DNA from 2 places in the Paenibacillus sp. PK3_47 genome. Region 1 is predicted to be linked to the other one. Evidence: riboswitches for the same ligand, from Rfam matches in the RefSeq annotation. Region 1 holds a riboswitch; the other holds the start of a gene.
The links. A riboswitch is a leader RNA that binds a small molecule or an ion and turns the genes downstream of it on or off. The one in region 1 is predicted to bind glycine.
Positions count from the first base shown of each region.

Region 2: linked by a shared signal. The riboswitch ahead of C2I18_RS18345 (amino acid permease) and the one ahead of gcvT (glycine cleavage system aminomethyltransferase GcvT) in region 1 are both predicted to bind glycine.

Region 1 is NZ_CP026029.1:2,158,150-2,166,204, forward strand. It holds gene uvrA (excinuclease ABC subunit UvrA) at 1-596, opposite strand, end outside; gene uvrB (excinuclease ABC subunit UvrB) at 1,066-3,057, opposite strand; gene C2I18_RS09790 (flagellar motor protein) at 3,239-4,024, shown strand; gene C2I18_RS09795 (flagellar motor protein MotB) at 4,021-4,923, shown strand; gene gcvH (glycine cleavage system protein GcvH) at 5,512-5,904, opposite strand; glycine riboswitch at 6,087-6,180, shown strand; gene gcvT (glycine cleavage system aminomethyltransferase GcvT) at 6,431-7,555, shown strand; gene gcvPA (aminomethyl-transferring glycine dehydrogenase subunit GcvPA) at 7,552-8,055, shown strand, end outside.
Region 2 is NZ_CP026029.1:4,117,722-4,125,776, reverse strand. It holds gene C2I18_RS18350 (YdeI/OmpD-associated family protein) at 1-617, opposite strand, end outside; gene C2I18_RS18345 (amino acid permease) at 652-2,037, opposite strand; glycine riboswitch at 2,178-2,258, opposite strand; gene C2I18_RS18340 (glycoside hydrolase family 9 protein) at 2,573-6,322, shown strand; gene araA (L-arabinose isomerase) at 6,888-8,055, opposite strand, start outside.

The DNA.
Region 1 (8,055 bases):
TTCTTGTTCTTCTCCAGCTGAATGTCCTCAGTAACCTCACGCAGCTCGCCGTCCACCCGGACGCGCACAAATCCCTGTTTGGAAATGTCGCTGAAAAGACCTTTGTGCTCACCTTTGCGGCCGGAAATGACCGGTGCTAAAATCTGCAGACGGGTCTTCTCGGGATACTGCATAATCCGGTCCACCATCTGCTCAACGGTCTGGGACGTGATCTCGATTCCGTGATCCGGACAATGCGGATGGCCGATCCGGGCAAACAGCAGCCGCAAATAGTCATATATTTCAGTTACCGTTCCTACAGTTGAACGCGGGTTGCGGCTGGTCGTCTTCTGATCAATTGAAATGGCCGGCGACAAACCGTCGATGGAATCAACATCCGGCTTCTCCATCTGGCCCAGGAACTGGCGGGCATACGCTGAGAGGGATTCAACATAACGTCGCTGTCCTTCTGCATAGATCGTGTCAAACGCCAGGGATGATTTGCCGGAGCCGCTAAGTCCCGTCAGCACGACGAAGCGGTCCCGCGGAATCGTTACGTCGATGTTCTTGAGATTATGCGCTCGCGCGCCTTTGATAATTATACTTTCGTTCGCCAACGGTAAAACCTCCATTTGAAAAGAGAAAGATTTTTAAAAACTTTTTCGATCCCTCCCAAACCCTCCCTTCCAAGGGAGGGCCCCAAGGGCTGCGCCCTCTGGACACCCGCAAGGGTGGCGAAGGAGTGGGTGAGGCCGGACTTAGTTACAATGTGTAAGGAGCGCTTACTCCCTGCGGGAACGCTGGAATACGGCGCTCCGGGGGGCTGTCCCTTCGGGATTCGCCAAGTGCTCAAGTGCGAAAACCAGCTGTCCCTTCGGGATTCGCCAAGTGCTGAAGTGCAAAAACCGGCTGTCCCTTCGGGATACGCAAGTGCTCAAGTGCGAAAACCGGCTGTCCCTTCGGGATGCGCCAAGGGCGTACTGCGGAGCTGGCCCGTTGGGATGCGCAGGTGACTATTTAAAAAAGAACGGCCTAAGACAGCGCCGTTCCGTTAGGATCTTAACGAAAGTGTCGCCTTCCGGCCGGTTAATCGGCCCGGAGCTCAAGCAAGGCGTCACGCAGCTCGGCGGCACGCTCGAACTGCAGGTTCTTGGCTGCATCCTTCATCTCGGCCTCCAGACGCTGCATCAGGCTTTGCTTGTCTTTCTTGCTCATCTTGCCCTCCACACCGGTCAGATAATCGGCTTTGGATTCGGCAACCTTGGTTGCCTCGATGATCTCGCGCACTTTCTTGTTGATTGTCGTAGGTGTAATGCCATGTTTCTCATTGTAAGCAATCTGGATCTCACGGCGGCGCTTGGTTTCACTTATCGCCTTCTCCATGGAATCCGTGATTTTGTCACCGTACATAATGACACGTCCGCCGGAGTTACGGGCTGCACGGCCGATGGTCTGGATGAGTGAACGTTCGGAACGGAGGAAACCTTCCTTGTCGGCGTCCAGTATCGCTACCAGCGATACCTCCGGCAGGTCGAGGCCTTCTCTTAATAAGTTAATACCCACGAGGACATGGAACGTACCGAGACGGAGATCCCTGAGAATCGCCATCCGCTCCAGTGTCTTGATGTCGGAGTGCATGTAACGGACCTTGATGCCGATTTCCTTGAAATAATCGGTCAGGTCCTCGGACATCTTCTTGGTTAGTGTCGTGACAAGCACACGTTCATCGCGCTCTACCCGGTCACGGATTTCACTGATCAGATCGTCAATCTGGCCTTCGGTCTTACGCACTTCAATAATCGGGTCCAGAAGACCCGTAGGACGGATGATCTGCTGCACCATGGTGTCGCAGTGCTCCATCTCGTAAGGTCCCGGGGTAGCAGAGACATAGACGATCTGGTTCACCTTATCCTCGAATTCCTCGAACTGCAGCGGCCGGTTATCCAGCGCTGACGGCAGGCGGAATCCATGCTCCACGAGAACCGTCTTACGCGCACGGTCACCATTATACATGGCTCTGATCTGCGGAATCGTTACATGTGATTCGTCAACAACAATCAGCATGTCATCCGGAAAGTAATCCAGCAGTGTATACGGGGTTGCCCCCGGTTCACGGAAAGTCAGCGGCCCGGAATAGTTCTCAATCCCGGAGCAGAAGCCGACCTCCTTCATCATCTCGATATCATAACGCGTACGCTGCTCCAGCCGCTGTGCTTCCAGCAGCTTGCCCGCGTCACGCAGAACCGCAAGACGTTCTTCCAGCTCACGCTCAATGTTGATCAGAGCCACCCGCATCGTCTCTTCCTGGGTGACAAAGTGGGATGCCGGGAAAATCGCAACATGATCGCGCTCACCGATCAGCTCACCGGTCAGGACATCGATTTCTGTAATCCGTTCTATCTCATCCCCGAACAGCTCCACACGGATAGCATGCTCACCCTGGGAAGCCGGGAAAATCTCTATTACATCGCCCCGCACACGGAACGTCCCGCGCACGAAGTTCATATCATTACGCTGATACTGGATATCCACAAGCCGGCTTAGAATCTGGTTGCGCGGCTTTTCCATGCCTACCCGCAGCGACAGCAGAAGACTCCCGTATTCCTTCGGCGAACCGAGGCCGTAAATACAGGATACACTGGCTACAATGATTACGTCGCGCCGTTCGAACAAAGAACTGGTCGCAGAGTGGCGCAGCTTATCGATCTCTTCATTAACGCTGGAATCTTTCTCGATGTAGGTGTCGGAGGAGGGAATGTAAGCTTCTGGCTGGTAGTAATCGTAGTAACTGACGAAATAATCGACCGAATTGCTCGGGAAAAACTCCTTGAACTCACTCGCCAGCTGCGCAGCCAGAGTCTTGTTGTGCGCAATAACCAGCGTGGGGCGGTTCAGCTTGGAAATCATTTGCGCGATGGTAAAAGTCTTGCCTGTACCTGTCGCTCCCAGCAGCGTCTGGTGCTTCTTGCCCTGCCGGATGCCGTCCACTAATTCCTCTATGGCATGAGGCTGATCGCCCTGGGGTGTATACTCGGACTCCAGTTTAAAAGTCTTCGTACTGACGACAATATCACTCATTTGCCCGTCTCCCCTCTATCGTCTAGAATATATTAATATATTGTAAGTGTAACCCTAATTGTTCTGTCTTCATACGATGCTGCAAAATATAGGATATAAGAATACGTGTTCCCGTTTATTATACAGTGTTGCCTACATTGATGCAAACCATAATCCAGCGAAATTTAAGGAGACTGAGCACATGGATATCACCTCGATTATCGGCCTCCTGGCCGGACTGGCCGCACTGATCGGCGGCTTTTCCCTGGAAGGCGGCAGCCTCTCCGGCCTGCTGCAGCCGAACGCTGCTTTAATCGTATTTGGCGGCACCTTTGCCGCTGTTCTCATCAGCTTTCCGGCTTCCAAGCTGCTCCAGGTGCCGGCAGCCCTGCGGTTTGCCTTCGGCGCTAAAGCGGACACAAGGGAAGCAAATGCCGAAGAATTCATCTCCATGGCTGCCGTTACTCGGCGCGGCGGTGTGCTGGCCCTGGAGAAACGGGCGGAAGAGCATCCCGATCGTTTTACCCGTGAAGGGCTGCTCCTGATTGTCGACGGTATTGATCCCGAGGAGGTCCGCCAGATTCTGGAACTGGATATGGATGCCAGGGAGCTTAAGCATAACAGCTATGCCAAGATTTTTGAGGCTGCCGGCGGCTACGCGCCAACCATGGGAATTATCGGTACAGTTATGGGACTCATACAGGTGCTTGGCAGCCTTACCGATCCCTCCAATCTGGGAGCTTCAATCGCAGTAGCCTTCACAGCGACACTTTACGGCGTAGCCAGCGCTAATCTAATATTTTTACCCTTGGCATCCAAAATCAAATCCCGCAGCCAAAGTGAGCTGGCCGGCATGGAAATGCAGATGGTCGGCATTCTCTCGCTTCAGAACGGGGACGCCCCGCATCTGGTGCGCAAAAAGCTGAGCTCGTTTCTGACAGACTCTTCAGCAAGTCGCGGAAGCAGTCAGGACAGAGGCATGTTATGAGACAGCGGGAGCGGCGCAAGCAGCGTACCGGAGAGCGGGAGAGCCATGACCGGTGGATGATCACATACGCGGATCTCATTACCCTTTTGCTCATTTTTTTCGTTGTATTGTATGCCATGAGCAGCCTGGATGCCCAGAAATACAAGATAGTTACCGATTCCCTGTCACAGACCTTCACCAATGGTAACCCTGTAATTGACGGAGGCAGCGGAATATTGGATGGCGGGCAAGGCGGAGAGGGCGGCGGCAATGCCGGAACCGGTCAAAATGGCCAGAGTGGACAGAACAGCAGCAGCGGAGACAGCAATTCAGACAATGCGGAAGGAAACAATACTGGCGGCGGTCCGGACAGCGGTTCTGGGGCACCGGCAGCGGATGAAGAACAGCCTCCTTCGGCACGGGAGCTGGCTTTCCGGGAACAGGAGGCAAAGCTGGCCGCTCTAATGGATGTAATCACCCGGTATGTCGCGGATAACAATCTGGGGGATGAGATTTTTGTGGCGGACAAGCCGCAGGGGATTGCGATTACCCTGAGCGACCAGTTTCTGTTCGATGCCGGCCGGGCGGAGCTGAAAGCACCTGCCTATCCTGCACTGCGCCAGCTTTCAGGGCTATTCAGCGGAATTGGCGCCACGATCAGCATCGAAGGACATACGGACAACACGCCTGTGTCAGCGGGGTCCCGCTACAACGACAACTGGGAGCTGTCAGGTGCCCGGGCGCTGTCCATTCTGCGCTTCTTCATCGACAGCGAGGGGCTTGATCCGGATAACTTTCAATATGCCGGTTATGCCGATACCCGCCCTGCCGCTGACAATACGACCAATGAGGGCAAGCAAAAGAACCGCCGTGTTGAACTGATCGTGCTGCGGCAGCTGCAGGATGAAGAAGCGCCGTAAACAAGGGATTCCGAGTGACTCCGGGAGATTCCGAGGGATTCCGAAAGATTCCAAGAGACTCTAATGGTGCCCAAGAACTCCCGGACGAACTGTCCAACCTAAGTGGAATTTCTCCATCTAATTTGATCCCAAACGCCTAACGCCAGGATTTAGTTGGAAAATCTCCATCTAAAGTTACTGTTTTCATCACCAAAGCGGATATCGAACAGAAATAGGTGGAGAAATTCCATCTAAAGCTATTAAATCGTCATAAACCATGCAATTAGCAGGAGAATTTCCAGCTATATAGATTGAACGATTGAACCAAGGGGTTTTTCTCTTTAGGGATGGTGTGACTTTCAGGTGGATGCTTTCACTCCTACTGTTCCAGACCTCCTCTCCGCCCCTTTCCCTAATACCATATTTTCATTCAATCAGCCTTTTCCCCGCCAATCCATACTTAAACCAACTTAAACCAAAGGGCTTCAGATGCGGACAGCAGCGGAAGCCCTCTTTTTCACAGCTCAAAAACCCACACGAAACAGGACTTCCGGTCAGCCTCAAAAGTCCTATTCTCCCCAGCCCTTCAATTATCCACAATAACCCGGGTTATTCCCCTACCAGCCCGCGGTAGGCGGCAGCGTCAAGCAAGCCCGATACTGCAGCTGCAAATTCCCCGTCAATCTCCAGCTCAAAAATCCATCCTCCGCCGTACGGCTCATCGTTAATCAGTTCCGGGCTGGCTTCCAGGGCCTCGTTTATTTTTGTAACCTTTCCTGACACGGGTGAATATAATTCAGAGACTGTCTTGACCGATTCAATACTGCCTACGCTGTCGCCTGCCGAAATGGCCGAGCCTACTTCCGGGAACTCGACAAACACAATGTCCCCCAGCAAATGCTGCGCATGATCCGTAATACCTACACGTACTGTACGTCCTTCGCTCTGCTGTGCCCATTCATGCTCTTCGCTGTAGTGCAGATTGTCCAGCACCTCACTCATTTCCAGCCGCCTCTTTTCCCAATTTGGAGTGATATAAATTTAGTTATAGCCTAAGTTATCCACTGGCGCAATGTCAATATAACTGACAAGAAATTTAAATTCACCGGCTTTTTGGCACTTTTTGTGTTGACAGTGACACGTATACCCGTTTTAATGGAGACAGCAAAAACATACGAACGCGAATGAAGGCATAGGGAGAGACTGTCTCTTGGAGGACAGCGCCGAAGGAGTAAGCCCGCGGGTGAATCTCTCAGGCAAAAGGACCTTTGCCGGACGCATCTCTGGAGAGCACCCGTACGCTGCAGCTGCAGCGCACCGGTCACCAACGGGGAAACCTGCCGGGATCAGTGGGCAGGGTAACTCTCAGGTACAAAGGACAGAGCGGAAGGTCAGGTATGCGCACCCGCGCATACTTGGCCTCCGCCTGTCCTTTTTTTATATTTGCAACAGCGCTGGCCGCCCAAGGCAATGGCTGCCGCCGTAAGCCCGATATTCCAGCCAGTAACCCATTCTAGGGAGTGACGACATGGAGTCTTTGAAAAGAACCCCGTTTTATGACTTGTATTCCGCCTATCCGGAATCCAGATGCATCGACTTTGGCGGCTGGGAGCTGCCGGTACAGTTCACAGGGATCGTTAAGGAGCATGAGGCCGTACGCCGTCAGGCGGGGCTGTTCGATGTATCGCATATGGGAGAGTTCATGGTGACCGGCACCGGCTCCGAAGCTTTCCTGCAAAAGATGACAACAAACGATGTCAGCAAGCTGGAAGATGGCAGCGCGCAATACACTCTGCTCTGTTATCCGGACGGCGGAGTTGTCGATGATCTGCTCGTCTACCGTCTGGGAGAAGAGCGTTACATGCTTGTCGTCAACGCCTCTAACATCAACAAAGATTTTCAGTGGCTGCAGGAGCATCTTACCGCGGAGTTCGGCGGCGTCAGCCTTAAAGATGTCTCGGAGGAGACACTGCTGCTCGCACTGCAGGGCCCTCTCGCAGAGACAATTCTGGCTGAAGTTACCTCAGCACCGGTCACCGCGCTGAAGCCTTTCCACTTCACCGAAAAAACCGTAGTGTGCGGCGTAGAAGTGCTGCTCTCCCGCACCGGTTATACCGGCGAAGACGGCTTCGAGCTGTATGCTCCGCATAGTGCTGCCGCCACGCTGTGGAACGGCCTGCTGGCAGCAGGTGCGCCGCACGGCTTGACGCCGGCCGGGCTCGGCGCGCGCGACACGCTGCGCTTCGAAGCCAGGCTGCCGCTGTACGGGCAGGAGCTGTCGGCGGATATTACGCCGCTCGAAGCAGGACTCCAGTTCTTCGTGAAGCTGGACAAAGGGAACTTCATCGGCCGCGAGGCGCTGCTGAAGCAGAAGGAAGCCGGCCTGCCCCGCCGTCTCGTCGGCATTGAGATGATTGACCGCGGCATTCCCCGCTCGCACTATCCCGTCTACGCCGATGGCGTGAAGATCGGTGAAGTCACTACCGGAACACAGTCCCCGACACTGAAGCGCAATCTGGGGCTCGCGCTGCTTGAAGCAGCTTACAGTGAAACAGGGTCAGAGGTATTCGTGGAGATCCGCGGCAAGCAGCTGAAAGCAGCTGTAGTCAAAGCGCCGTTCTACAAAAGAACCCAAGGAGTGAAGCCGCAATGAAGCACCGTTATTTGCCGATGACTGCACAGGACCGCCAGGAGATGATGGAGGCCGTCGGAATCCGGTCCATGGAAGAACTATTCGCCGACATTCCGCAGGCTGTCCGCTATCAGGGAACGCTGCCGATGTCGGAAGCTATGGATGAATACGCGCTGCTGCGCCATATGAAGGAGCTGGCCGACCGCAATGCCAGCTTTGACAGCCACACCAGCTTTCTCGGAGCAGGCCTCTATGACCATCATATCCCCGTAGTCATTAACCATGTCATTTCCCGTTCGGAATTTTATACTGCGTATACCCCTTATCAGCCGGAGATCAGCCAGGGCGAGCTGCAGGCGATCTTCGAATTCCAGTCCTATATCTGTGAGCTGACCGGCATGAAAGTGGCTAATGCCAGCATGTACGATGGTGCCACCGCCTTCTCGGAAGCGGCAGTTCTGGCAGCAGGCGCTACCAAACGCAAAAAGCTGATCGTCTCCCGCACGGTTCACCCGGAAGCC
Region 2 (8,055 bases), 2.0 Mb from region 1:
CTCTTCATCTCTGCCCGCCGCTTCTCCCTGGTTTCCTCCTGCACGGCGCTGTACACGTAACGGGCCCAGTCCTTCTTATAGCCGGGAGTAAGCGACTGGTACAGGGCCAGTGCCTCCGGGCTGTCCTGCAGATCATTTTCTACATCAGGGATCTTCGCCGTATAATCATCTACACGCTGGCTTGGCCTGGATGATGCAGCAGTGTTCTTCCGGGCTTCCTCTTTGAATCCGACAACGGTAAACACATCGTTCAGGCCGACCATCCGGGCAAACTTCAGGCTGCTTGTTCCGATATAGCCGTCCTCACCTGCTCCTACTCCGGCAAACAGGCTGTCCCTGTGAATATAGCCGGGATACACCTTGTTGCCCTTTTTGGGATAAGCCGCGTACAAATAGCCTCCCTTATTAAGATAGCCCTGCTCAATCACTGTCTGCACAAGCTCCTGGAGCGATTCCATAGTAAGCACATACGCAAAAATGAGATCATAAGGACCATCCGTTAACCCGGTGTCATAGTCCGTCAATTCCGCTAAACTATCCTCACCCTCGGGCGTGTACAATACAGCAGCCTTATTGAATTTATGCAGGTTTAACTTCTCTACGATTGTTTTAGCCATTCTACTGTCCCTCCTGCTGCTTGTTGTCCTGTCCCTAACGGAAGGAAGATTCGGTATGGTTAATTTTATTGTCGCTGTCCTTTTTCTTTTTATTCAGAGGATACAGGACAAATAAAAGGATAAACCATAACGGGGTAAACAACAACGCCGGACGCGTATCTTCAGCAATCAGCATAATTACGAGAATCGCTGCGAACAGTGCAAGTACGATATAATTTACTGCAGGTGTAAAAGGTGCCTTGAACTTGGATTTGGCCTGCAAATCCGGGCGGGTTTTCTTATATTTGATATGGCACACGAGGACGACGCCCCACACCCATATGAAGCAAATTGCACTGATGGTGGTTACGATGCCAAAAGCCTGCTCCGGAATAAGCTTGCTCAAAAGCGCACCGGCGGAAATAACCAGCGTAGAGATGAACAGCGAGTTGCCGGGTACATGGTTTTTATTCAGCTTGGCAAAATGTGCAGACGCCTGATCCTTCCGGCTCAGATTATACAGTATCCGGCTCGTCGAGAACATTCCGCTGTTGCAGGCCGAAGCCGCCGAGGTCAAGACGACAAAGTTAATAATCCCCGCAGCAAGCGGAATCCCTACCAGACTGAAGGTCCGTACAAACGGGCTTTCGGCCGGACTGAGCTGGGTCCACGGATTAATGCACAGCAGGACGAACAGCGCGCCGACGTAGAAGAACAGAATCCGCAACGGAATTTTGTTGATCGCCGAAGGGATATTTTTCTCCGGGTCTGCAGTTTCAGCTGCCGATACCCCAACTAACTCCACCCCGACATAAGCGAATACGACCATCTGGAAGGAAAATAAAAAGCCTGTCACACCGTTCGGGAAAATCCCTCCATGCTCCCATAAATTGCGGACCGTCACCGAGCCTGCATCTGTCTTGAACCCTATAATCAGCAAAACAACCCCTATGCCGATCAGCGCAAGAATCGTGACCACCTTGATCAGCGCAAACCAGAATTCAAGCTCCCCGAAATTTTTGACGGTCAGTAGATTAAGCCCGAGTAAAATAATCAGGCAGATCACGGCCGGTACCCAATGCGGAATATCAAACCAGTACTGCACATACACGCCAACCGCAATCACATCGGCCATCGCCGTCATAATCCAGCAGAACCAGTACGTCCAGCCGGTAATGAACGCAGCCCGGGGACCGAGATAATCCTCGGCGATATCCGTAAAGGACTGATAGCCCGCTTTGGAGAGCAGAAGCTCACCCAGTGCCCTCATTACAAAAAATACGGCGATCCCCACGATCAGATACGTGAACATGATGGAGGGTCCGGCCTGCTGAATCGCTTTTCCCGATCCCAGGAATAATCCCGTACCGATGGTGCCGCCGATTGCAATCAGCTGGACATGCCGGTTAGCCAGCTCTCTTTTTAACTCTGTCTGTGCCATGCTTAAGTTCCCCCTTAATAAGTACACTGCCTAAAAAACATAAAAAAAAGAGATTGGATATCATCCAATCTCCCGGTACCAAAGAATACAAAATAATAAACCTGCCCCGCTGACTGTGATCAGCATGACAAATCTTTATTCTGTACTCTTCTGTCCTTTTGCCTGAGATTGTGAACCCTTCGGCGCCGCGAAAAATCCGCAGTCTCTCCAGAAGCTGCTCCTGCTATAGTGTGATCCATAGCAATCATAGCCTGTGAATTATGTAATTAGTGAAGCTGTAATGCTGTTCAGATATTCTAACATATTACCTGCGGTGTGAGTATCTATCTGTGAAAAAAGTCTCTTTCCATTTCATTCCGGTCAAAAGGTAAAAAAATCATATGAAAAGATAGCTAATTTTGGATGTATTTTTTCCAGAATGAACTTGGTAGCATTATACAAAACGATGAAAGGGGTTACAATTTTGCGGACAAAGAAAATTACTCGTACCAAAAAAGCATCTGTAGTTCTTTTAAGTTTTGCAACCGCTTTTTCGATGGCAGTACCGGCATCACTGGCTTCGGCCGAACAGATTTCTGAAGTCAATTACCTTCCTCCGGGAGGGGAACACTGGAACAAGCTCCGGGATATCGAAATCAAGGATAACGGCTGGGGTTTCGGCACAACAGTGACTGAGGAAGTGTATCAGGAGAAGCAGGCCCGCAAAATAACCACCAGCGGCTGGTGGGCGGATCAACTGGTTGTCAATGGCTGGCAGTCTTTTGATTTCAGTGCCTATGAAGGCGGAACGCTGGAATTTGACGTACTCGGTGCACAGGGCGGAGAGAATTTTCAAATCGGATTCCGCGACGTTGTTCATGAAAGACCCGACGGTAACGGCGGCTTTTTCACAGACAAAGATGTTCCGGAAGAAACCAATATTGATGCACAAGTTAATGTTGGCGCTTACACGGAAGTAACGACCGAGTGGCAGCATGTATCGATTCCACTAAAGGATATTTTCGCCAGTGACCCGCTGTTTGATGAAAGTAAAATACAATTACTGAAAATTTCCGGTAACGATACGCCTATCACGTTCTGGATCAGCAACATCAAAGTCACCTCGCCGGATACGGAAAGAAGCTACGCTCCGGTCAAAGTCAATCAGGTCGGATATCTGAACTACGGCGAGAAATATGCCCATGTGAGCGGTTATTACAACGAGCTGTCCGCTGTTGCCGGCACTCCTTTCCAGGTTAAGCGTACTTCGGATGGCAGTATCGCTTATTCCGGCACGCTCTCGCTTGTGGCCGCTTATGATGAGCTGTCCGGCGAAAAGGTGCTGAAGGCCGACTTCTCCGCACTGAACGAAAACGGTGAATATTATATTACTGTTGACGGAGTAGATGAGCCTTCCGTGCCGTTTGAAATCGGAGCGGATGTCTATGACAGCCTGCTGACAGACGTTCAAAGGTTCTTCTATTATCAGAGAGCCAACGACGATCTGCTCCCTGAGCACGCCGGAGAATTTGCCCGTACAGGGCTTCATAAAATTGACGCCGATCTCCCTTTCCAGTCTGATCCCGCGCGGACGAAGGATGTTTCCGGCGGCTGGTGGGATGCCGGAGATACCGGTAAATATGTAACCGCTGCGGCAACGGCCGTATCGGATTTGCTCTGGGCTTATGAGACTTTCCCGCAAGAGTTCTCCGACGGTCAGCTGAATATTCCGGAGAGCGGCAACGGCATTCCCGATCTGATCGACGAAATCAAGGTTGAAACCGATTTCTTCCTGAAGATGCAGGACGAGGCGACTGGCGGATTCTACGCCTACGTCATCCGCGAGCCTCAGCCTAAACGCTTCATCATGGACGGCACGGGAGAGACAAGCGTGATTCCGACTTCACAAACCGCTACCACGGTCGGTGCACTGGCACATGCCTATAATGTATTCAAAGATGTGCCTGGACTGGCGGATTATGCGGATACCCTGCTTGCTTCTGCAGTCAGAGGCTGGGACTATCTGGCGGCACATCCTGAATTCATCGCCCAGCCGGACGGCCCTTACAATGACAACGAGGATCTGAATGACCGTTTCTATGCGGCGGCAGCCTTGTACAGAGCTACAGGCGGGGCACAGTATAATGATTTTGTAACAGCGAATTACGAGTCCTTTGAATCCAAATTCGAAACGGCTGATTTCTCCCACGGGATCGGAAGTATGGAGCTGATCGCCTTCTATCACTATCTGAGCAGCGCTGCTCCGAGTGAAGAGGTTAAGGCATGGTTTGTGCCTAAATATAAGGAATGGCAAAACAAAGTCATTGAAACAGCCACTGAGGGGGCGGTATGGCGCAACTCTACTGACAAAGGATTCTACTGGGGCGCCAATTCCAACGTGGCGAGTGTACCGGTCAGTCTCGATATCGGCAGCCGTATTATCGGCGAATATGACGAACGCAGCATCCAGGTGGCAAGCGGCAACCTGAACTACCTGCTCGGCATTAACCCGATGCAGCTGAGCTTTATTACGGGACATGGCGAAAACCGCGTGCGCATTACCCACCATGAGATTTACATGCGAGACTTTATTACAGAGATGCCTAACGGTTATATGCCTGGAGGCCCGAACAATAACGGCAAGTTCAACTTCTCTGCCAAAGCCTACAACCAGGCTACCGTAGACTGGGAGAGCAATGAGCAGGCGCTGAATTACAATTCGCCGCTGACTTATTTGACGGCTTTGCTGTCCAATGTGCAGCATCAAACCTTCTCCGAAAGCATTCAGCTGTCAGGCAGCACTGATGGAAAGCTGTCGGTTGGCCAGACGGACAAGGTAACTGCAGTGGTTAAACCGGATAACGCATCCTTCAAAAAACTCCAGGTTGCTTCTGCTGACGAAAGCATTGCTACCGTCAGCAATGTCACTTACTCTGCGGAAACCGGAAGGACTGAATTCGATGTAACGGCGGTAAAAGCAGGCCAGACCGAGATCAGCGTACAGTCCATTGATGGCAGAATTGCAGCGAAGTATCCGGTTGAAGTGCGTGACGGCGGAGATACGCCGGATCCTGGAACAGACCCTGGCACGAATCCGGGAACTAATCCTGGTACAAATCCCGGAACGCAGCCCGGTTCTTCGCTGCCAGGTTCCGGGACAGGCACTGCCGGAGTCATTTCCGGTTCCAATGCGGCTGCAGTAACAGTTCCTCTGACGCAGGAAGCTCTAAATGCGGCTGCCAGCAAGGTGTCGGACGGTAAAATCACCATTCCGGTCGATGTACCGGCCGGCCGCCAAAACGTTGCTGTAGAGCTGTCCGGGGACTGGATCCGGACTTTGGATGCCGCAGCTGTCCAGTCCGTGTCGCTGGAGGTGCTTGGCACCACGGTTGAACTGGATCAGTCGCTGCTGAAGGAGCTGTTCGGCAAAGGCGCGCAGAAGCTGTCTGTCGGTGTGGCCGTTACTACCGCTGAAGGGCTGTCCGCCGGAATCCGTGCCGTGCTGGGAAGCACTCCTGTCTATGATCTGAATCTGACAGTAGACAACGCTGCTGTAAGATGGTCAGGACTGCCGGTGACGGTGAAGCTCCCGTACAAGCTGCAAGCCGGCGAACAAGCCAGCCAGGTTGTAGCCTACAATGTGGACAACGGACTGGAAATTGCCATGAACGGCTTGTATGATGCACAGGCAGGACAGCTGGTGTTCCAGCCGGAGCATTTCAGCAAATATGCTGTGGTTCATGCAAGCGTGAACTTCATTGATATTCAAGCTCTGCCGGCGGCAAAAGGTGACGCCATCCGTGCCATTGCCGCCCGGGGTGTTGTTGTCGGCAAAGGTGCCGGACAATATGATCCGGACGGGAAATTAACCAGAGCCGAATTTACACAAATGCTGGTGAAATTCCTGGATCTTGCCGATCCTGATGCAGTAAGCAGATTTACTGACGTCAAGAAAGGCTCCTGGTATTACAGCGCCGTGGCGTCAGCCGAGAAGCTCGGCATTGTACAGGGCCGGAACAGTGTCACCTTCGGCACCCATGATCTTCTGACCCGCCAGGATATGGCCGTTCTTCTTCACCGTGCCATCACCGCCAGCGGCTATACACTGCAGCAAAATGCAGCAGCTGTCTCCTCCTTCGCGGACCAGGATGACATCGCCGCCTATGCACAGCAGCCTGTGGAAGCACTGAAGCAGGCGGGAATCCTGGACACAGCCGTGAACGGAAGCTACGGGCCGAAGACACAGGCAGACCGCGCCGAGGCTGCAGTCCTGCTCTACAACTTCCTGCTGGCGAGCCAGAAGTAATGTAAAGAAACTATCCTATCTTTTGTCGGCATCCGCTGACTGGACGCTCTAGATTAAGCGTCCGGCAGCGGATGCTTTTTTACTCCATAAGAGCGAATTCTGCTGCACGAAGTACATTAGAAAGAGATTTTTCTCCGATGATGAAGCAAACTGTTGTACAAAGTGCGATCATTGGGTTAGCCGCGTTATGTTTGCTAAGTTTGTTAGTTACAGGCGGGTGTTCAGAGCATCCTAAGTGGAAATTCTCCATCTAATCCCCCCAAATATACTTCTTTCACTACACTAATGGGAAAAACTCCACTTAAATAGGCTGGATCTGGCTCCAAAGGCCATTATCCGCCCGAATAACTGGAGCATTTCCAACTAAAGCTCATAAATGGCGAGAATGTATAAGATTAGCTGGAGGAAATCCAACTAAGGTGACAGAAACATTGCCAAATCAGCACTTACAGCACCATTCAAACGCTGCAACAGCTCCCAATCAGCACAAAAAGAGCGAACAGCCAATTGCCTGCTCGCTCTTTAAATATACTAATAATTGCTTACCCGATAAATACTCAAATAACTACTTAATGATTACATACTCCAGATTTACCAGTTTTGCGTAAGCTACAATCTGGTCTGTCGTCAGGTTCAAGGAAACTACGGTATGGTGGCCTCCGCCGTTCTCAATCCAGGCCTTAACCCCATCCTGGAAGTTAGGCTTCACTTTCCACAATACGCGGGCTACCGGCAGATTAGGAGCGGCTACCTCCGGTTCGAAGGCTTCCACTTCATTGATCAGCAGCTTGTAGTGGGTGCCGAAGTCGGCCATCGATACAACCACACCTTCTCCTGCTTTGCCGTCGAATACGAGACGGGCCGGATCTTCGCGGTCGCCAATGCCGAGCGGGGATACTAGAACCTTTGGTTTATTGCCTGCCAGACTCGGATCTACCTCAAGCATATGCGACTGGAGAATAGCTTCCTGGCCGGCAGCCATCTCGTAGGTGTAATCTTCCATAAATCCGGTGTTCTGGTTGTGGCTCATTACTTTCAGCAGGCGGTCGAGTGCTGCAGTCTTCCAGTCCCCTTCGCCGGCAAAGCCGTAGCCTTGTGCCATCAGACGCTGTACCGCAAGACCCGGAAGCTGCTTCATGCCGTGCAGATCTTCGAAGTTGGAAGTGAAGGCATTGTAGCCACCGTTATCCAGGAAACGTTTCAGGGCAATTTCATAGCTGGCCTGTACTTTGACGCTGGCTTCCCAATCTTCCTTGCTGTAATTACCGTAATCGAAGTCATAAAGCTCGGCGTATTCCGCAAACAGCGCATCAATCTCTTCTGCTGTAACTGCATTCACAACTTCCACAAGGTCGCCGATACCGAAGTAATCAACGGTCCAGCCGAATTGAATTTGGGCTTCGACCTTATCGCCTTCTGTAACGCCGACGTTCCGCATGTTATCGCCAAAGCGGGCAACTTTGATATTGAAGCTTTCGTTATAAGCAACCGCTACGTCCATCCACTCAGCAATTTGCTTCTGTACTTCAGGGCGCTCCCAGTAGCCGACAACGACTTTATTTTGCTTTTTGAGACGGGCATTGATGAAACCATATTCACGGTCGCCATGGGCAGCCTGATTCAGGTTCATGAAGTCCATGTCAATCGTTGCCCAAGGAATGCTCTCATTGTATTGGGTCGCCAGATGCAGCAGAGGCTTCTGCAGCAGCTTGGTGCCGCGGATCCACATTTTG